One region of the Bradyrhizobium sp. CCGB12 genome, then DNA from elsewhere that is predicted to be linked to it. Evidence: predicted binding sites of a transcription regulator. Region 1 holds the regulator's gene; each other region holds the start of a gene.
The links. The regulator HrcA, encoded in region 1, represses chaperone genes, less so after heat shock. The targets are predictions, from matches to a motif close to GTTAGCACTCNCNNNNNGNGAGTGCTAAC.
Positions count from the first base shown of each region.

Region 2: groES (co-chaperone GroES) is a predicted target of HrcA. The motif match lies at 2,315-2,343, and genes of this name have one in related genera.
Region 3: NLM27_RS07740 (co-chaperone GroES) is a predicted target of HrcA. The motif match lies at 1,679-1,707, and genes of this name have one in related genera.
Region 4: groES (co-chaperone GroES) is a predicted target of HrcA. The motif match lies at 3,070-3,098, and genes of this name have one in related genera.

Region 1 covers NZ_JANADO010000001.1:7,426,390-7,431,558, reverse strand. Annotated here, with positions in the region: gene NLM27_RS34025 (hypothetical protein) at 1-333, shown strand, start outside; gene pncA (bifunctional nicotinamidase/pyrazinamidase) at 589-1,311, shown strand; gene grpE (nucleotide exchange factor GrpE) at 1,448-2,065, opposite strand; gene hrcA (heat-inducible transcriptional repressor HrcA) at 2,162-3,250, opposite strand; gene rph (ribonuclease PH) at 3,418-4,131, shown strand; gene rdgB (RdgB/HAM1 family non-canonical purine NTP pyrophosphatase) at 4,142-4,777, shown strand; gene hemW (radical SAM family heme chaperone HemW) at 4,764-5,169, shown strand, end outside.
Region 2 covers NZ_JANADO010000001.1:5,476,565-5,481,733, reverse strand. Annotated here, with positions in the region: gene groL (chaperonin GroEL) at 220-1,869, opposite strand; gene groES (co-chaperone GroES) at 1,955-2,269, opposite strand; gene NLM27_RS25355 (sulfotransferase) at 4,059-5,169, shown strand, end outside.
Region 3 covers NZ_JANADO010000001.1:1,651,146-1,656,314, forward strand. Annotated here, with positions in the region: gene groL (chaperonin GroEL) at 1-1,276, opposite strand, end outside; gene NLM27_RS07740 (co-chaperone GroES) at 1,322-1,636, opposite strand; gene NLM27_RS07745 (usg protein) at 2,015-2,302, shown strand; gene NLM27_RS07750 (tetratricopeptide repeat protein) at 2,310-4,439, opposite strand; gene NLM27_RS07755 (cupin domain-containing protein) at 4,657-5,169, shown strand, end outside.
Region 4 covers NZ_JANADO010000001.1:8,303,653-8,308,821, forward strand. Annotated here, with positions in the region: gene NLM27_RS38115 (hypothetical protein) at 1-642, opposite strand, end outside; gene groL (chaperonin GroEL) at 865-2,496, opposite strand; gene groES (co-chaperone GroES) at 2,684-2,980, opposite strand; gene NLM27_RS38130 (hypothetical protein) at 3,289-3,810, shown strand; gene NLM27_RS38135 (protein phosphatase CheZ) at 3,979-4,758, opposite strand; gene NLM27_RS38140 (L,D-transpeptidase) at 5,073-5,169, shown strand, end outside.

The DNA.
Region 1 (5,169 bases):
CCGTTCATGATCCTCGGCCTGATCGGCGCCACCCCGCAGCAGGCCGCCGACCGCGCCCGCTTCGCCCAGGAGGCGGCGCTCCAGATTCCTGGCCTGCGCGAGTCGCGCGTCACCATGTCCGAGCCGATCCGCATCAACGGCCAGCAGGGTTTCGAGACCCGGATCGACGGTGTCAGCGGCAAGGACAAGACCCCCGTGACCGTGGTGCAGTGGATCCGCTTCTCGAGCGGCGGTGCTTCGCTGCGCATCATCGCCAGCGCCCCGCGCGAGCAATGGCTGGCCGCCTTCACCCGCTTCCGCGCCGTGCGCGACGGCATCCAGCCGAAGGGGTAGGCGGCATCTGCAAAGGCGGCGGTGCGCTCCCTCCCCCGCTTGCGGGGGAGGGTTGGGGAGAGGGTGCTTCAACAACAAAGACTCCCCCAGAGGAGGGATTCCTCACCCGGCGCTATGCGCCGACCTCTCCCGCGAGCGGGAGAGGTGCACCGAGCCCGCGGCGATAGCCCAAGCGCTCACCATTTTCAGGCTTCTGTTCGTACACGAACGGAACTAGGCTCCCCCCTGTTGGATCATCCTAAGGGGAGGCGAACGATGTTGGATCGACGACAAATCCTTGCGGCGCTTGGGACCACGGCGCTCGCGGCGCTCACGCCAACCGCACTCCTTGCCGCGGCATCGATCAAGCCCGACGATGCAACCGTGCTGCTCGTGATCGACGTCCAGAACTGCTTCCTGCCCGGCGGCAGTCTCGCGGTGAAGGAAGGCGATCAGGTGGTGCCCGTCATCAACAAGATCTCGAAAGCGTTTTCGAACGTGGTGATGACGCAGGATTGGCACACGCAGGGCCATGTCTCGTTTGCGTCAACACACGCCGGCAAGAAACCGTTCGAGACCGTCGATCTCCCTTACGGCAAACAGGTGCTGTGGCCGGACCATTGCGTGCAGGGCACCGAAGGCGCGGCGCTGTCGAAGGACCTTGCGATCCCGCACGCCGAGCTCATCATCCGCAAGGGTTTTCACAAGAACGTCGACAGCTATTCGGCCTTCCTCGAAGCCGACGGCAAGACTTCGACGGGCCTTGCCGGCTACTTGAAGGGCCGCAAGATCAAGCGCGTCTTCGTTGCGGGTCTCGCGACCGATTTCTGCGTCGCCTGGACCGCGCTCGATGCGCGCAAGGCGGGCTTCGAGGTCTACGTGGTGGAAGACGCCTGCCGCGGCATCGACACGCAGGGCTCGCTGGCAAAGGCCTGGGCCGATATGGCCAAGGCCGGCGTGAAGCGGATTCAGTCGGGTGATATCGCGGTGAGCGCGTAGTCGGCGCGAAACACCTGCCAAACCCTCGTCCTGAGGAGCGCGCTTCTTCGCGCGCGTCTAGAAGGATGAAGGCCGAGCTGATGCTGCCGAGCCTGCATGGTTCGGCGCTACGGCGCCTCCTCACCATGAGGATCGATCAGTTCGCTGCGCCGCTCGACTCGTTGCTGTTCGCCGCAGGCGCGGCCTTCGCGCCGCCCTTGGCGACACCGACCAGCGCCGGGCGCAGCACGCGCTCGCCGATGGTGTAGCCGGCCTGCACGACCTGCACCACGGTGCCCGACGGCACCGACGCATCGGGCACTTCGAACATCGCCTGCTGGAAGTTCGGGTCGAACTTCTGGCCCTGGGGATCGAACTTCTTCACGCCGTGCTTTTCCAGCGCGTTGAGCAGCGAGCGCTCGGTGAGCTCGACGCCCTCGATCAGCGCGATCAGGCCGGGATCGGCGGCGGCACGCGCCTCGGCCGGAACGGCATCGAGCGCGCGCTGAAGGTTGTCGGCGATGTCGAGCACGTCGCGGGCAAAGCCGGTGACGCCGTAGAGCTTGGAGTCGGCGACCTCCTTGGCGGTGCGCTTGCGCAGATTCTCCATCTCGGCCAGCGTCCGCAGCATGCGGTCGCGCGCTTCAGCGGCTTCCTTCTGCAACGTTTCGACCGAGCCCGGCTCGGGATCGTCGGGCATGATGTAGGGCTTTGACACCACGGGCTCGGGCGTCGGCGCGGTCGTGTCTTCGGGTTGCCGGTCTCGATCGGTCATCGGCTCTAATCTCGAACTCGTTTCCAGGGATTGTTGGCCCGGATATCGTGCCTAAGCGTCCGAAAATCAAGCGCCCGTGATCGGCGGAAACGCCGGTCAGCCCCCCAGAAGGCGGCTGACGATGCGGGCGGCGTAGTCCACCGTGGGGATCACACGGGCATAATTCAGCCGCGTCGGACCGATCACGCCCAAAACGCCGACGATATGGCCGGCGGCATCCCGATAGGGCGAGATGATGGTGGAGGAGCCCGACAAGGAAAACAGCTTGTTCTCCGAACCGATGAAGATGCGCACGCCTTCCGCGGTTTCGGCGCGGCCGAGCAGGTCAATCACGCCGCGCTTGGTTTCGAGGTCCTCGAACAGCAGGCGCACCCGCTCCAGATCCTCCAGCGCGTGCAGATCCTCGAGCAGATTGGCGTGGCCGCGGACGATGAGCTGCCGGTCCTCGTTCTCGCCGCCGGACCAGCTTGCGATGCCGGCCGAGATCACCTTCTGCGTCAGCTGGTCGAGCTCGGCGCGGGCTTGCCCGAGCGCGGTCTCGAGCTCGAGCCGCGCCTCGGCCAGGGTGCGGCCGCGGATGCGCGCATTGAGGAAATTGCCGGCCTCGGTGATCGCCGAGGAGGGAACTCCGGGCGGCAGCGTCAACACGCGGTTTTCGACCTGGCCGTCCTCGCCGACCAGGATCACCAGCGCCTTCTCCGGTTCCAGCCGGACGAACTCGATGTGCTTCAGCCGCGCATTGGATTTCGGCGTCAGCACGACGGCGGCGGCGCGGGTCAGGCCCGACAGCCGCGTCAAGGCCTGGTCCAACGCCGCCTCGACCGACTGCGCCTGGCCGACGGACGCCAGCTGGCTCTGGATCGACTGCCGTTCGGCCTCGTTGAGGTCGCCGACCTGCATCAGGGCGTCGACGAAGAAGCGAAGGCCGAGTTCCGTCGGCAAACGGCCGGCCGAGGTGTGTGGGGCGTAGATCAGGCCCAATTGTTCCAGATCCGCCATGACGTTGCGGACCGAGGCCGGCGAAAGCGGCAAGGCGATCAGCCGCGAAATATTGCGTGAGCCTACAGGTTCACCGGTCGCCAGATAGCTTTCGACAATTTGACGAAAGATATCGCGGGAACGCTCGTTGAGCTGAGCAAGGCCTGCGCGTGGCGCGATCAGATGGATCGGATCGTGTTGGGCCACAGACGGTAACTCCTCTCAGACGCTCATAATTTGTCCATCCCGGGCGCTTCTGACAAGCGTGGCGTTTGCGCGCTCGGCATCAGGGGTGAAAAAACCTTGCCGCCCACCCTCACCCCACCTACAAGCACCGCGAACAGCCTTTTTCCGAGAGTTTTGGAGGATTTCCCATGCGGCCAAGCCGCCGTGCGCCCGACGAATTGCGCCCCGTGACGCTGGAGCGCGGCGTCGTCAAATATGCGGAAGGCTCCTGCCTGGTGAAATTCGGCGACACCCATGTCCTGGTTACCGCCACGCTGGAAGACCGCCTGCCGCCGTGGCTGAAGGGCCAGGGCCGCGGCTGGGTCACCGCCGAATACGGCATGCTGCCGCGCGCGACCTCGGAACGCACCCGCCGCGAGGCCTCCGCCGGCAAGCAAAGCGGCCGTACCGTCGAGATCCAGCGCCTGATCGGCCGCTCGCTTCGCACCATCGTCGATCTCGAAGCGCTCGGCGAGCGCCAGATCACGGTCGATTGCGACGTGCTCCAGGCTGACGGCGGCACCCGCACGGCCTCGATCACCGGTGCCTGGGTCGCGCTTGCCGACTGCATCGCCTGGATGAAGGCGCGCAACATGGTCAAGGCCAACGTGCTGCGCGACAACGTCGCCGCGATCTCCTGCGGCATCTACAACGGCACGCCCGTGCTCGATCTCGACTATGCCGAGGATTCGGAGGCCGAGACCGACGCCAATTTCGTCATGACGGGCGACGGCCGCATCATCGAGGTGCAGGGCACCGCGGAACGCGAGCCATTCACGGAAACCGAGTTCCTGGCGCTGATGGCGCTGGCGCGCAAGGGCGTCGCGCGTCTCGTGGACTTGCAGAAACTGGCGGTAGCGTAGTCTATAGGCCATGCACCGCCGAATCACGGACAAGCTCGTCATCGCCACCCACAATCCCGGCAAGCTCGCCGAGATGCGGGAGCTGCTTGCACCGTACGGCATCGCGGCGGTGTCGGCCGGCGAGCTTGGCCTTCCCGAGCCCGAAGAGACCGGCAGCGATTTCCGCAGCAATGCCGCGATCAAGGCGATCGCGGCGGCGCAGGCGACCAGGCTTGCTTCCTTCGCCGATGATTCCGGCATCGTGGTCGACGCGCTAGACGGCGCGCCCGGCATCTACAGCGCGCGCTGGGCCGGCCCGTCCAAGGACTTCAGCGCAGCGATGGCACAGATCGAGCGGCTGTTGCAGGAGCGCGGCGCCACCACGCCGGACAAGCGCGGGGCGCACTTCGTCTCCGCGCTCTGCGTCGCCTGGCCCGACGATCATCTCGAAGAGGTCGAGGCGCGCGTCGACGGCACGCTGGTCTGGCCGCCGCGCGGCAATGCCGGCTTCGGCTACGATCCGATGTTCCTGCCCGACGGCCACAACCGCACTTTCGGCGAGATGGACAGCATCGAGAAGCACGGCCTGCCGCCGCTCGGCCTTGGCCTATCGCACCGCGCCCGCGCCTTTGTGAAACTGGCGGAGATCTGCCTTGAGCCGCGCTAAGGAAGCCTTTGGCGTCTACGTGCACTGGCCGTTCTGCCTGTCGAAGTGCCCCTATTGCGACTTCAACAGCCACGTCCGCCACGCCGCGATCGACGAGGCGCGGTTTGCGTCAGCTTTTGCGCGCGAGATCGCCACGACCGCCGAGCGCGCGCCCGGGCGCGAGGTCACCTCGATCTTCCTCGGTGGCGGCACGCCGTCACTGATGCAGCCCGCGACCGTCGGCGCGGTGCTCGATGCGATCGGCAAGCATTGGCATGTTGCCGGCGACGTCGAAGTGACGCTGGAGGCAAATCCCACCAGCGTTGAGGCCACCCGCTTTGCCGGCTACCGCAGCGCCGGCGTCAACCGCGTCTCGCTCGGCGTGCAGGCGCTCGATGACGTCTCGCTGAAAG
Region 2 (5,169 bases), 1.9 Mb from region 1:
CCAGTGAGATTCGCATTGCCTGCGATGCTGCTTGTTCCACGACCGCAAGCCCGGGATCTCTTAGGGCGCTCGGGTTGATCCGAGGTTCCAGCGCCACGGCAGCTGCTGATCGTCATATCCGGGAGCACTAGCGCACCAGAACCGCGATGTGGACAAGAGCTCTGCGCCGAAGAGAAGACCCCGGCATTTGCTGCCGGGGTCCCATTTTGAGATAGCTGGTCAGAAGTCCATGCCGCCCATGCCCCCCATGCCGCCGCCCGGCGGCATGGCGGGGATGGCCCCGTTCTTCTTCGGCAGCTCGGCGACCATGGCTTCCGTGGTGATCAGGAGCGCGGCAACCGAGGCAGCGTTCTGGATCGCGGTGCGCACGACCTTAGTCGGATCAATGATGCCCTTCGTAACCAAATTGCCATACTCGCCGGTTTGCGAGTCGAAACCGTAGGCGTATTGCTCTTTCTCCAGGATCTTGCCAACGATCACCGAGCCGTCTTCACCGGCGTTGATCGCGATCTGGCGAGCGGGAGCCGACAGCGCCTTGCGCACGATCTCGACGCCGGTCTTCTGGTCCTCGTTCTTGGTGCGCAGGCCCTTGAGCTGCTCGGAGGCACGGAGCAGGGCGACGCCGCCGCCCGGGACAATGCCTTCTTCCACGGCCGCGCGGGTCGCATGCATCGCGTCATCAACGCGATCCTTGCGCTCCTTCACCTCGACCTCGGTCGCGCCGCCGACGCGGATCACCGCGACGCCGCCCGCGAGCTTGGCGAGACGCTCCTGGAGCTTCTCACGGTCGTAGTCCGAGGTGGTTTCCTCGATCTGCGCCTTGATCTGGGCCACGCGCGCCTCGATGTCGGCCTTCTTGCCGGCGCCGTTGACGATCGTGGTGTTCTCCTTGTCGATCATCACCTTCTTGGCGCGGCCGAGCATGTTGAGCGTGACGTTCTCGAGCTTGATGCCGAGATCTTCCGAGATCGCCTGGCCGCCGGTCAGGATCGCGATGTCCTGCAGCATGGCCTTGCGGCGATCGCCGAAGCCCGGAGCCTTGACGGCCGCAACCTTGAGGCCGCCGCGCAGACGGTTCACGACGAGGGTCGCGAGGGCTTCGCCTTCGACGTCCTCGGCGACGATGACCAGCGGCTTGCCGGTTTGCACCACGGCCTCGAGCAACGGCAGCAGCTCGTTCAGCGAGGAGAGCTTCTTCTCGTTGATGAGGATGTAGGCGTCCTCCATCTCAACGCGCATCTTGTCGGCGTTGGTGACGAAGTACGGCGAGATGTAGCCGCGGTCGAACTGCATGCCCTCGACGACGTCGAGCTCGGTCTCGAGCGACTTGGCTTCCTCGACGGTGATGACACCCTCGTTGCCGACCTTCTTCATGGCGTCGGAGAGGAACTTGCCGATCTCGGCGTCGCCATTGGCGGAGATGGTGCCGACCTGGGCGATCTCGTCGTTGGACGTGACCTTCTTGGAGTTATTCTGGAGGTCCGCAACCACGGCCTCGACAGCGAGGTCGATACCGCGCTTGAGGTCCATCGGGTTCATGCCGGCGGCGACCGACTTGGCGCCCTCGCGGACAATCGCAGCAGCGAGCACCGTGGCGGTGGTGGTGCCGTCACCAGCCGCGTCAGCGGACTTGGAAGCGACTTCGCGCACCATCTGGGCGCCCATGTTCTCGAACTTGTCGTCGAGCTCGATCTCCTTGGCGACGGTGACGCCGTCCTTGGTGATGCGGGGAGCGCCGAACGACTTGTCGAGCACGACGTTGCGGCCCTTCGGGCCGAGGGTGACCTTCACGGCATTGGCGAGGATGTCCACGCCGCGCAGCATCTTGTCGCGGGCGTCCACGCCGAACTTAACTTCTTTGGCAGACATGTGAGTTTTCCTGAGTGTTTTACTTGGTCTCACCCATGTCGGCGCGCGGCATGCGCTCCTCAGGATGAGTCCTGCGAGCGGTGATTTAGGCGGCCTTCTTCTTGGCGAACGGATCCGTGAGAACGCCCAAGATGTCGCTCTCCTTCATGATCAACAGCTCCTCACCGTCGATCTTGACCTCAGTGCCTGACCACTTCCCGAACAGGATGCGATCGCCGACCTGGACGTCGATCGGGACCAGCTTGCCGGACTCATCGCGGCCACCCGGGCCCACGGCGATGACTTCGCCCTGTGAAGGCTTTTCCTTCGCAGTGTCCGGAATGATAATGCCGCCAGCGGTCTTTTCTTCTGCGTCGATGCGCTTGACCACGACGCGGTCGTGAAGCGGACGGAATTCCATGCAGATCTCTCCTAAGCATTTACACAAATTGAGGATTTCCCGATTGTTAGCAATCGGAGCCAGTGAGTGCCAATCTTGGCGCACCTGAGATAGGACTGATTTGTTGGGGAACAAGTGCTTGTAGGAGGAAAATCCTGACTCACCGCGATGCTGTAGTCCGCTCCGGGCCAGATCACCTCGCGAGCTTGCGGCCGAGTGCCCGACGCTATTCTCAGTGAGCTCTGTCTCTCGACCCAATATCGCTTTCCAATTCGAACTCTTTCCGCCTTGCCTTGCAACCATGATCTCAAAGCGAATGGTAAAGCAGTGCCGGTCTGGCGTAGTTTCGAATGATCAGGTGAGTCGCCCTGGCGCGAGCGAGCGGTTTGGGCATTCTGCGCCGAGATTGGGGTTGCCCTTCTTGGATCGATGATCCGCTAGCCCTCGCACCCGATCCGCTAGGTTCGCGCCAGAATGCCTCTGCCCGCATTGCGGCGGACTGGCGCTGGAGCAAATCGACAGCAGCGTATTTCCTCTCACAATAGCCCCCTTCATACGATCGCGCCGGGTAGCGCCCACAAGCGGAAAGCGGCTCCCCTTGAGTTGCCGTCGCGCCGCCCGTGCGGATTCGGCCTCGGAATAAATCGGCTGAAAACCTTCTTGGATTGCTACCTCGATCAGAGGCGCGAAGATCGCAGCGGCAACTCGGAGGTCGTACTTGACGGAGAGATAGTGGGGCTTGGCATCGCAAGCGCTGTTCTGCCAAGCTACGCCCATCTGAATGGTGCCGCAAAAATGCGACAGGGTGTGCTCGAGCTTGCCAAGTTGAGCGAGCGCCACGTCTCAGCGCTTAGGTCACGGCGACGAGAAAGCCGAATGTCGGGCCAAGTTCGCCCTCGGCCTTCGCCGAGCTGTATGCCCGCATCAAAACGCGGCAATGTTCTTTCAGCGCCTCCTGCTCGGCATTGGAGGCGACTTCCTTCTGCTGCCAGCTTGGGCGTAGCGCTTGAAGTAAACTGCGCTTCGCCGCGTGCGAATGATGCCCTCTGCTCGAAAGGGGAGCGATGGGAAACTCTCGGCAAAAGGGCGCAAAGTTTTAAGCCCAAGGCGGATTGGCCGGTCCATTCCAGCTTTGGCTTCCGCCTCCTTAGCCCAGCCGAGCACGACGACGAGACTTCTACGAGGGTGGCGCAGGTCCAGCGCAAAGCTGAGCGAGACCACATCACGTTTCTTCCAGCTACGGTCAATCACCGCATATCATTGCCGGCACGGAAGGTGAGGGCACACGCGCTGAGCGCATCGCGTTGGACTGTTGACCGGCCGGGCATGCGCAGACCGCCAATGAGCCTGTTCCGCTTCATGGCATCGAGACGTGACCTGCCGTTCGACCGGAATAAGTATTCGGCATCAGGCATGGGTGCGAAGCTCTTGGCTCTCCACTGTGGATACAACTTAGAAATTTGACAAAGAGCTGCGCCCCAGACGCGATAAGTGCCTCGCCTGGCGATAAACGTTAGTATAGTCTTTTCAACCCTTCCCATATCAGCTGTTTATCTTCGTACGATTGAGCTCACCTTCGACTTTGTCTCACGTCTGCTAGGGGCCGCGGGGGGCCAATTGGAGTGTTAAAAGCTCCGGATCCTGTCATATGGATCGAATTCGATAGGTCTTAGACGATGAGCAAGCGACATCCTTCCCACAAGATGCTGCGCAAGGGGTCAATGCTGATAGAACCGCAGCGCTGCCGTTACTTTGTTCGAGCGACGACGACGCCGATGGCCGCTCAGCTTGTGCACGCTTAGGAGGACACATGGTCGACATTACTAATCATTCGCCCGCAGTATGCTTTCTCCTCGGCCTTCCGCGCTCCGGGACGACACTCCTCGCCCATTTGCTGCAGCAACATCCGGATATCACAGCTCCCCCTGAGCCCTGGCTGATGCTGGCACTAAACGAATTGGGCAGGGTAGACCACCGTCACCCGGCAGGCGCATCAATGATCAAGACCGCGACCTCTGAATTCTTGGCTCGTATAGATCGTACGATCGTCAGCCGCGCTTTTGCCAATGCGGCGTACGGCCAATACTTGGCAGCGGCGCGCAAGCGTATCGTCATAGATAAGACGCCGCGCTATTGGATGGTACTTGAGTTTCTGGAAACTCTCTATCCAAAGGCACCACACATCCTTCTGATGCGCAATCCCTATGCTATTGCCGCCTCCCTGAAATCGACGTGGGGGATCCCTCTCCAAGCAGAACCCTCCTATTCCATCAGCATATCGTCTCTCGCCGATCTCCTGATCCGTTTACCCGACAGCATTGCATCTGCGCTTGCTGATCTGGTCCTGGGTCTTCCTAAACTTGCAGCGCACCGGGCTCGACCGCACACCCAGCTAGTGCAGTACGAGCGCCTTGTCGCGCAACCCGAGGCGGAAGTCTGCCGCGTGATCGCCGGCCTCGGTTGTGATCCAACAATCTCCGCGCCAGCCACGACTGAGGAAACCGAGTATCTTCAATCAAGTAGCTTCGGAGATCGGAAGATCCTGGATAGACAGGCGGTTGATGAACGCTCTGTCCAAACCTGGCAAAAACAACTGAGCATCGAAGAGATGCAAACAGTTACCGATCTAATCGGCGCCGATCTGTTGGTGGAGCTCGGATATGAGCAAGAACTACGACAGGCACAGCAAGCTGGAGTTGTGGACAAAGGGCGAGAGGTAACCGAACTTTATCGTCGGATCTTTGAAATTTGGTGGAATTTGCGCTGCTCTGACGGAGGAGCAACGCGCCTGGACTCATCCAGCGCTGCGGCACCAACCCATAGTGTCCGCCAGCCGACTGAGAGCTCTTACCGCAGCTCTGAGCTCCCGAAAAATGCGGAGGCGCAACATTTGTCCGGGTCCGAAACTGAGGACGGTGTGC
Region 3 (5,169 bases), 5.8 Mb from region 1:
GCTGCTCGGAGGCACGGAGCAGGGCGACGCCGCCGCCCGGAACGATGCCTTCTTCCACGGCCGCGCGGGTCGCATGCATCGCGTCATCAACGCGATCCTTGCGCTCCTTCACCTCGACCTCGGTGGCGCCGCCAACGCGGATCACCGCGACGCCGCCCGCGAGCTTGGCGAGACGCTCCTGGAGCTTCTCACGATCGTAGTCCGAGGTGGTCTCCTCGATCTGCGCCTTGATCTGGGCCACGCGCGCCTCGATGTCGGCCTTCTTGCCGGCGCCGTTGACGATCGTGGTGTTCTCCTTGTCGATCATCACCTTCTTGGCGCGACCGAGCATGTTGAGCGTGACGTTCTCGAGCTTGATGCCGAGATCTTCCGAGATCGCCTGGCCGCCGGTCAGGATCGCGATGTCCTGCAGCATGGCCTTGCGGCGATCGCCGAAGCCCGGAGCCTTGACGGCCGCAACCTTGAGGCCGCCGCGCAGACGGTTCACGACGAGGGTCGCGAGGGCTTCGCCTTCGACGTCCTCGGCGACGATGACCAGCGGCTTGCCGGTTTGCACCACGGCCTCGAGCAACGGCAGCAGCTCGTTCAGCGAGGAGAGCTTCTTCTCGTTGATGAGGATGTAGGCGTCCTCCATCTCAACGCGCATCTTGTCGGCGTTGGTGACGAAGTACGGCGAGATGTAGCCGCGGTCGAACTGCATGCCCTCGACGACGTCGAGCTCGGTCTCGAGCGACTTGGCTTCCTCGACGGTGATGACACCCTCGTTGCCGACCTTCTTCATGGCGTCGGAGAGGAACTTGCCGATCTCGGCGTCGCCGTTGGCCGAGATGGTACCGACCTGGGCGATCTCGTCGTTCGAGGTGACCTTCTTGGAGTTCTTCTGGAGGTCCGCAACCACGGCTTCGACCGCGAGGTCGATGCCGCGCTTGAGGTCCATCGGGTTCATGCCGGCGGCAACCGACTTGGCGCCTTCCTTCACGATCGCGGCCGCGAGCACGGTCGCGGTGGTGGTGCCGTCGCCGGCCGCGTCAGCGGACTTGGAGGCGACTTCGCGCACCATCTGGGCGCCCATGTTCTCGAACTTGTCCTCGAGCTCGATCTCCTTGGCGACGGTGACGCCGTCCTTGGTGATGCGGGGAGCGCCGAACGACTTGTCGAGCACGACGTTGCGGCCCTTCGGACCGAGCGTGACCTTCACCGCATTGGCGAGGATGTCGACGCCGCGCAGCATCTTGTCGCGCGCTTCAACCGAGAATTTGACTTCTTTGGCTGCCATCTGGAATTTTCCTTGAGATGTGTGACTGGAGGGAAAGAGGGGCTCTTAGGCCGCCTTCTTCTTGGAAGCGGGGACGTCGAGGACGCCCATGATGTCGCTTTCCTTCATGATCAAGAGATCGACGCCGTCGATCTTGACCTCGGTGCCGGACCACTTGCCGAACAGCACGCGGTCGCCGACCTTCAGGTCGATCGGGATCAGCTTGCCGGCTTCGTCGCGGCCACCCGGGCCAACGGCGACGACTTCACCCTGTGAGGGCTTTTCCTTGGCAGTGTCGGGAATGATGATGCCGCCAGCGGTCTTCTCTTCTGCGTCGATGCGCTTGACCACGACGCGGTCGTGAAGCGGACGGAATTTCATGCAGTCCTCCTAACCATTTGCACGAGTTGATATTTTCAGATTGTTAGCAATCGATGCCCGCGAGTGCTAGCACGGGCGAGGTTGAAATAGGACAGGAATTTTGCGGGGGCAAGGGCTTCTAGCAGAAAAATCAGCACCCGGAAGCGCGGACTGCCAGAATTTCTTTTCCATCGTTAACCGAGGCCGCGCCAGTATTAGCACGGTGTCCCATCTGCTGCTAATGCATTGAATTTCAACAGCTTGTTAAACTTTTGGGCTTGAGATGGATTGTCAGTTTGCGTCACATTTCTCTCATGTGAGCGCATCGATTCCGGGTGGCTCGTAAGGCGCACACCGACCAGGCCGCCCCTTGAATGCGCTCCTGCAAAGGAGGTTGGCATGGGCGTGCGGAGTGGGGGCGTTTCCGATGATTTCCGGAAACAGCTTGCGGGTTACGGGCTGACGACGGCGCAAATTCTCTATCGGATGCCCGATCATCCCTCTTTGCTCCAGACTTACGTCTGGCAGAACTACGACATGTTTCCGAAATTTCCGGCGTTGAAGGATTTCCTGGCGTTCTGGCAGGAAAAGCTAGACGGCCCGCTCCATTCGGTCACAGTCGCGCATTCGAAGCTGATCAAGCCGGCCGAGCTGCGGGCCGTGGATGGCGTGTTTCGGCTGCATTGAGCAGAGATCAGATGCCGCCGTTGCAATAGCGTTTCCACATCGCGCGATAGGCGTCGTCCACTGCTCGCCCGTATGAGACTGGGTTGCTGGCGGCTGCAGCGTCGATCTGTCCGGGCAGTTCGCGGCGCAATCTGTCGAGGTCGGTGATCTCAGCCGCACGGCCAACTGCGATTTCGACATAGGCCTCTTCGCTATCGGCGACCCAGTCCGGCAGGCCAAGCGCCGTGAGGATGGCGCCGGCAGCACGGCTGGGCAGGCTGTTGCCGAGTTTCGCGACCACCGGCACGCCCATCTGCAGGGCTTCCCATGTGCTGACGCCGCCATTCTGCGGGAACGGGTCGAGGCAGATATCGACGCGATTGAACGTCGCCAGATGCTCGCTTCGCAAGGTGGCGCCGAGCAGATCGACGCGTTCGGCCGGCAATCCGCAAGTCTCGAACCGCGCCAGCAAATTCTCGCGGACCAGCCGGTCGTCCAGCGCAACATCCTTGATCAGCAGTCGCGAACCCGGCACCCGCTCGAGAACCCTGGACCAGGCTTCCGCCGCCTCGTCCGAAATCTTGCTGATGCGGTTGAAGACGCCGAATGTGACGAAGCCGTTCGAGATCGCCGGCGCCTGCGCCCGCGCGATCCCGGCCGGCAACGGCGCCAGCGTCACAAAGCACGGCAGGTCGACAACGGTCTCCGCAAACAGATGCCGAACCTCGTGAGGAATTGCGACCGGGTCCGAGAACAGGTAATCGATCGTCGGCAGCCCGGTGCCGGTGCCGTGGCCCCAGCCATGGACCTGGATCGGTGCCGGCTTGCGCGCAAACACGCCGAGGCGGTTTCCCCTGGTATGGCCGGACAGATCGATCAGGATATCGACGCCATCGGCGCGGATCTCGGCGGCGAGGCGATCCTCGGTCCATTGCGAAGCGTCGCGCCAGCGATCCGCGATCTCCCGAAATTCGCTGGTCGTAGCGTCCACTTTCGACGAGCAGGCGTAGCACACGATCTCGAACTGTGCCCGGTCATGGTGTTGAAGGACCGGCTTGAAAATCAACGCGGCCGAATGCGCGTTGAAATCCGACGAGACATAGCCAAGCACCAGACGGCGATCCGGCTCGCGGCTGTTGTCGTGCGGTCCCGACGCTTCTGACGCGATCTTCGCGCCGACACGCTCCCACCACACCTGCCGCGCCTGCTGATGCCGCTCAACGGTGGCATCCCCCGCAAAATCGAGCGTGAATATCTTGTTGGAGATCGCGCTCTGGAGGTCAGGCTGGATGTCGAGGGCTCTGTCGAAACTGGCGAGGGCTTCGTCGACCCGGCCAAGTCCGGCGAGGCAAAGGCCCAGCACCAGGTGAGCCTGAATGGAATCGGGAGCGATCGCGAGGGCCTGCTCGCAATCGTGCGATGCCTGGGCAATCTGCTGGATTGCGAGCAAGACACTGGCCCGCGCGAGCCACCCATTCGCGTCGTCGGGGGCCAGCGCGATTGCCCGATTGCCGTCTGCCAGGGCTTCGTCAAAACGCTGAAGTTCCCGCAACGCGACCGCGCGGTTCGCCAGCGCCGCGGGATAGTCACGCTTGATCGATATCGCGCGGTTCAAGCTTGCGAGAGCCTCATCATAGTTGCGCCGACGGCAGAGTGCCCAACCCCGGCCGTTGTGGGCTTCAGAAAGGCTTGCGTCGAGGGCGAGCGCCTTGTCGTAGCTCTCGAGCGCATCCTGGACAAGTTCAAGGGCCACGTTCGCGTTGCCGAGATTGGATAGGGCCAGGGCGTAGTCGGGTCGCAAGGCGAGGGCCTTTCGATAGCTCTCGCGGGCCTCCTCGTGGCGTCGTTGCCCGTTGAGCGCGACGCCCAGGCTCATATGAGCTTCGGCAGATCGCGAATCCACGGCAACCGCTCGGTTCAGCAGAATCTCGGCTTGCTGATAGTTTTTCGCATCAGACTCCAAAGTGCCGAGCATATGCAGCGCGATGAATTGGTTGGGCGCAAGCTGCAGGAGTTGCCGATAGGCAGTCTGGGCCTCGGGGAGAAGCCCCATCTTATGCAGCTGGAGCGCGTGCCCGAGCATTGGCAGGACTTCGGCTTTTTGTCGTTTCTGAAGCCGCGCCTTTTGAAATGCACGTTGACCTACGCTGTTGCCCATGAATCAATCCCCCGGAATCTCCCGGCGAGACTAATTCAGCGCGAGAACCAATACGAGACGATGGCCCTTCGCCACGACAGCCTGGGACAAGCTACGATCGATGGGGTCGTCGAGTTACTATCCCTAAGCGTCGCAATTGCTGCCTCGTCCAAGACTGGATAGTCTGTCTTCGGGTCTACCCATTCGGCGGGCGCGGCTCAGATCAGGGAGGCAGACAATGGCCAGGCAAAAAGCATCAAGACCCGCAACGAAAACCGCGGTGAAGAAGCGGAGCGGCGCCAAGGCCGCGGCGCGATCCTCTGCGCGCAAGGCGGTGAAGGCGAAGGTGCGCACTGCGCCCGCCAAGAGCGCGCCGAAAAAGCCCGCTCGTCCCAAGCAGCGCATCGCAGTCAGTCATCATCGCGAAGAGGATTTCAAAGCCGACGGCCTACGCACTTACGCAAAATACCGCGACCTCGGCATCGCCGACGCAACCCACGGCCTCGCGCAGGCGCATGTCATCCGCCTGCAAGGCCCCTGCGATCCGGCTGAAGTGTCAAAACTGCACTTCCACGACGTCGACTTCCAGATGGTCTACGTGCTCAAGGGCTGGGTGAAGACCTACATGGACGGCCAGGGCGAGACCCTGATGAAGGAAGGTAGCGCCTGGACCCAGCCGCCGAAGATCAAGCACATGATCCTGGACTATTCGGACGACGTCGAACTGCTGGAGGTGATCTTGCCTGCGGAG
Region 4 (5,169 bases), 880 kb from region 1:
CAGCGCGTCGCAGCCGACATTGAGGCTGGCCAGCGTCACCTCGACCTCCTGGCCCTTCAGGCTCTTCAGGAAGTCGGTCGCGGCGTCGAGCTTGACCTTGACCGCGATCGCCTCCGGCGAGACGTCGGTGAAATCCTTGGGCTGCGGCGTGATGCCGTCGTCGGAGGTCTGGTTGTCCAGAAATTCCTTCTCGCTGAGATCGGAATTGTCAGCCGAGGCGACCTCGGTCACGGCTTGGCCGATGGCGATCTGGCCGCGGAATTCGAACATGTCGCCGGCCTGCTTGCGCAGCAGCTTGACGCTCACAGGCGCCTTCGCTCCGAGGCTCTGGGTCGTGCCCGTCAGGTTCTGGCCCGCGACCTGGAGATTGACGACGAAGCGGTCCTTGCGGTCGGAATTCTTCGCGACGGGATAGCAGACGTCGAGCACGGCCGCCGTGACCGTCTTGCCCTGGCGCGTCTCCTTCAGGATCGCGTCGGCATTGCCGTCCATCAGCCCGTCGATCGAGGTGAAATAGCGCGTCTCGGCGCCGCCGGGCGCCGTGGCCTTCGGCGACAGCTTCATCTGGGCCGAGGCGACCTCGGGCGAAACGGCGAGCAAGGCCGCCAAAAGAGCTGTCGGGCAAACCAGGTGCGCGCGCATCGACGAAATCCTCGAGCAAGGGGCATGATCCGGAAAAGATCACGCCCAAACAACAACCCAAAGCGCGATCACGATTCGTCTTGATGCCAACGCGCTTGAGAATCGGCGCCACCGTAGTGGGTTTTGGCCGCCGGTTGAATCGGAAAGCGCGGGGGCAGGGTCGGCAAAAAAGAAGGCCGCCCGGAGGCGGCCTTCACAGCGCTGTAATGGAAGAAGAGGGCCTTAGAAGCCGCCCATGCCGCCGCCCGCGGGCATGGCGGGCGGGGCTTCCTTCTTCGGCATCTCGGCGACCATGGCCTCGGTGGTGACCAGCAGGCCGGCCACGGAGGAGGCGTCCTGGAGCGCGGTGCGCACCACCTTGGCGGGATCGATGATGCCCTTCTCGACCATGTCGACATAGTCCTCGTTCTGGGCGTCGAAGCCAAAGGTCTCGGACTTGTTCTCCAGGATCTTGCCGACCACGATCGAGCCTTCCACGCCGGCGTTCTCGGAGATCTGGCGGATCGGGGCCTCCAGCGCCTTCAGCACGATGTTGATGCCGGCCTGGACGTCGTCATTGGCGTTGGTGAGACGGCCCACCGCCTTCTTGGCGCGGAGCAGCGCGACGCCGCCGCCCGGGACGATGCCTTCCTGTACCGCGGCGCGGGTGGCGTTGAGCGCGTCCTCGACGCGGTCCTTCTTCTCCTTGACCTCGATCTCGGTGGCGCCGCCCACGCGGATCACCGCGACGCCGCCGGCCAGCTTGGCAAGGCGCTCCTGGAGCTTCTCGCGGTCGTAGTCCGAGGTGGTCTCCTCGATCTGGGCCTTGATCTGGCCGACGCGGGCCTCGATGTCGGGCTTTTTGCCGGCACCGTTGACGATCGTGGTGTTCTCCTTGTCGATCACGACCTTCTTGGCGCGACCGAGCATCTTCACCGTGACGTTCTCGAGCTTCATGCCGAGGTCCTCGGAGATGAGCTGGCCACCGGTGAGGATCGCGATGTCCTCGAGCATGGCCTTGCGGCGGTCACCGAAGCCCGGCGCCTTGACGGCCGCGACCTTGAGGCCGCCGCGCAGGCGGTTGACGACCAGGGTGGCCAGCGCCTCCCCTTCGACGTCCTCGGCGATGATGACGAGCGGCTTGCCCGACTGCACCACGGCTTCGAGCACCGGCAGCATGGCCTGCAGGCCCGAGAGCTTCTTCTCGTGCAGCAGGATGTAGGCGTCCTCGAGCTCGGCGGTCATCTTCTCGGCGTTGGTGACGAAGTAGGGCGACAGATAGCCGCGGTCGAACTTCATGCCCTCGACGATGTCGACCTCGGTGTCGAGCGACTTGTTCTCCTCGACGGTGATGACGCCCTCGTTGCCGACCTTCTGCATCGCCTGGGCGATCATCTTGCCGATGGCGGTATCGCCGTTGGCCGAGATGGTGCCGACCTGGGCGACCTCGGAGGAAGAGGCGACCGGTTTGGCGCGCTTCTCGATGTCCTTGATGACGGCCGCAACCGCGCTGTCGATGCCGCGCTTGAGGTCCATCGGGTTCATGCCGGCGGCAACCGCCTTGGCGCCTTCGCGCACGATGGCCTGGGCCAGCACGGTCGCGGTGGTGGTGCCGTCGCCGGCGAGGTCGTTGGTCTTGGAGGCGACCTCACGCACCATCTGGGCGCCCATGTTCTCGAACTTGTCCTCGAGCTCGATCTCCTTGGCGACGGTGACGCCGTCCTTGGTGATGCGGGGTGCGCCGAAGCTCTTCTCGATGACGACGTTGCGGCCCTTCGGGCCCAGCGTCACCTTGACGGCGTTGGCGAGAACGTCGACGCCGCGCAGCATGCGATCGCGCGCGTCTCCGGAAAACTTGACGTCTTTGGCAGCCATTTTTGCTATTCCTCGTGTTTCGTGATGTGTCTGCCGCGCTTCTCTCTCCGTCATTGCCGGGCCTGACCCGGCAATCCATCACCCTGCGAAAAAGATGGATGCCCGGGTCGCCTATCGCGAAGACGCGCTTCGCGCTTCAGCCCGGGCATGACGATGAGACATTCAGCGGCCGTTCAGGCGGGTGGCCTTAGGCCAGAACGCCCATGATGTCCGACTCCTTCATGATCAGGAGCTCTTCGTTGTCGATCTTGACCTCGGTGCCCGACCACTTGCCGAACAGCACGCGGTCGCCGACCTTGAGGTCGATCGGGATCAGCTTGCCGGTCTCGTCGCGGCCGCCGGGGCCGACGGCGACGATTTCGCCCTGGGACGGCTTTTCCTTGGCGGTGTCCGGAATGATGATGCCGCCCTTGGTCTTTTCCTCGGCGTCGATACGTTTGACCACGACACGGTCATGCAGCGGACGAAATTTGGATTTAGCCATGACGTTTCCCTTTGGAGGCTCGCTTTGGAAGTAGTGGAAGTGGGTGGGGCGGCGCTTCCGTCCACCCTCTTCGAGGATCGGACGGCGCGCTTAGCAATCGGGCTTTCCGAGTGCTAATAGTGGGCCCGGAAATATGGCTTGGCCGCGATCCTGTCAAGCAAAGGTGGTTAAGCGATTGGTGAGGCGGATATAGGATGATTGGAAACTCGTTCGGGGCGCCGGCGTATCAAACGACGTCATTGCCCCGGCGGCGGTTTTGCGCTTGGCTGCGGGAGGGGTGCGGCCATGGTCTTGTTCGGGGGAATGCCATGATCAGTTCAGCTCACGCGCGCACGGTCGCCAATCTGGCGGCTGCCTCTTGCTTGGCGCTATTGCTGGGCGCCTGCGGCGGCGGCATGAGCCTGCCGTCCTTCTCGTCGTCTTCGCCGCCGCCCGAGGCCGAACCCGGCACGGGTCCGGAAATGCCTGCGACGATCCGCGCCGACGAGATCGTGGGACGCTGGGGTCTCGCCTCGTTCCAGAACCCGGCCGACCGTGCCCGCACCGAAGCCGCGGCGAGGGCCCAGTGCAAGAATCCCTATGTGATCACCGCCGGTTCCTCCGGCGGCGTGATCATGCATCTGGCCGACCAGGCGACCCCGCAGGAATTGCGGCTCAAGGGCTCGCCCAGCGGCAAGAACTACATCGGCCCCGCCGGTCCCACTCCCGGCGATCAGGACCGTGAGATCGTCTCCTTCGACGGCCGCGTGCTGATCACCCGCTTCATCGACAAGGACGCCGCCACCCGCTACGGCAACATGGTCTACGTCCGCTGCGCGCCGCGGGCGTGATCGGGGTTCCGGCCTAGCGAGGCGTCATTGCGAGCGAAGCGAAGCAATCCAGACTGTTTCCGCGGAGGCAGCCTGGATTGCTTCGTCGCTTCGCTCCTCGCAATGACGCCCCAAACAAAAAACGCCGGCTCATGCCGGCGTTTTGCTTTTCCGTGATCTCGCGTCCGATCAGTCGAACAGCGCGTCGATGTCGTCCTGCGAGGCGTGGCCGACGTCGCCGGCGAGCTTCGGGCCGTTGAGAAGCTTCTCGTCCTCGCTGCGGCCGTCGACAGGCGCCGGCACGTGGGCCTTGATGGCGTCGACGCCGCCCCAGATTTCCATCATCGCATTGATGTGCTGCTCGATGAACTTCATCGTGGTCATGACCTTGCTGATGCGCTGGCCGGTCAGGTCCTGGAAGTTGCAGGCTTCGAAGATCGAGATGACGCGTTCCTGGATGTCGTCGGCGAGCCGCTTCTGCTGATCGGCCGATTGCACCTTGGACATCGCGCTCGCCGCCTGGTCGATCGACTCGGCGGCTTCGAGGATCTGCTGCGTCGCCTGCTCGGTGCCGCCGACGACCGCGCCGAGCTCGCCATTGACCTTGGCCATTTCGCCGCCATCGAAGCTCTTGCCGTGCAGCGTCGCGATCTCGCGCTTGGTGCGGTCGATGGCGTCGTGGATGAGGTCGAGTTCGACCTTCAGCTTCTCGCACTGCTCGATCTGCGCCCGGTAGGTCTCGAGCATGGTGCGAGCTTCGGAGAGCTCATGGGCGGTGGAGGCGTCGATCGCCGCCATGGCTGCGCTGCCGGACAAGGGCACGGTGCCCTTGGCCATCTGTGCGCGGATCGCACGCAGCTCGGCCATGATCTCGCTATGCATCGGGGTTGCCTCTTCGGTTACGTCAACAATGGGCATTTCGCCACCGACGATATCTTCGACGCGAAAACGCTTGCGGTGAACAGCCATCAGAATACTCCCCCACCTCATTCACGCGTCTTTGTAGGCAGAAGCGATTTAACACGAAGTTCACGGCCGGAACTGTTGTGCGGCGTCGCGCGACGGCGCGCAAAGAAGCGATTAACCATGGCTGCGCTGCGTTCACCGAAAATAAACGCTGATCGCCAAATTGGCCCATGCTTGGCGACGTGGTGAATCGAAACGCCGCTTCTGTTTACCAAACAAAACGGCTTTTGCTTTTTATTGACCACGTCGCGGCGGCCGATCAGCCAGACGCTTTCCGCGACGCATGTGATCTAGACGAAACAGTACAGAGTACGTCGATGTTCAAGAAAATGTCTGTCGCGCTGCTGGGCAGCGCGTGCACCTTCATTGCCGGCGCAAACAGCGCCAGCGCTTTTGACAATAACGTACCGAACG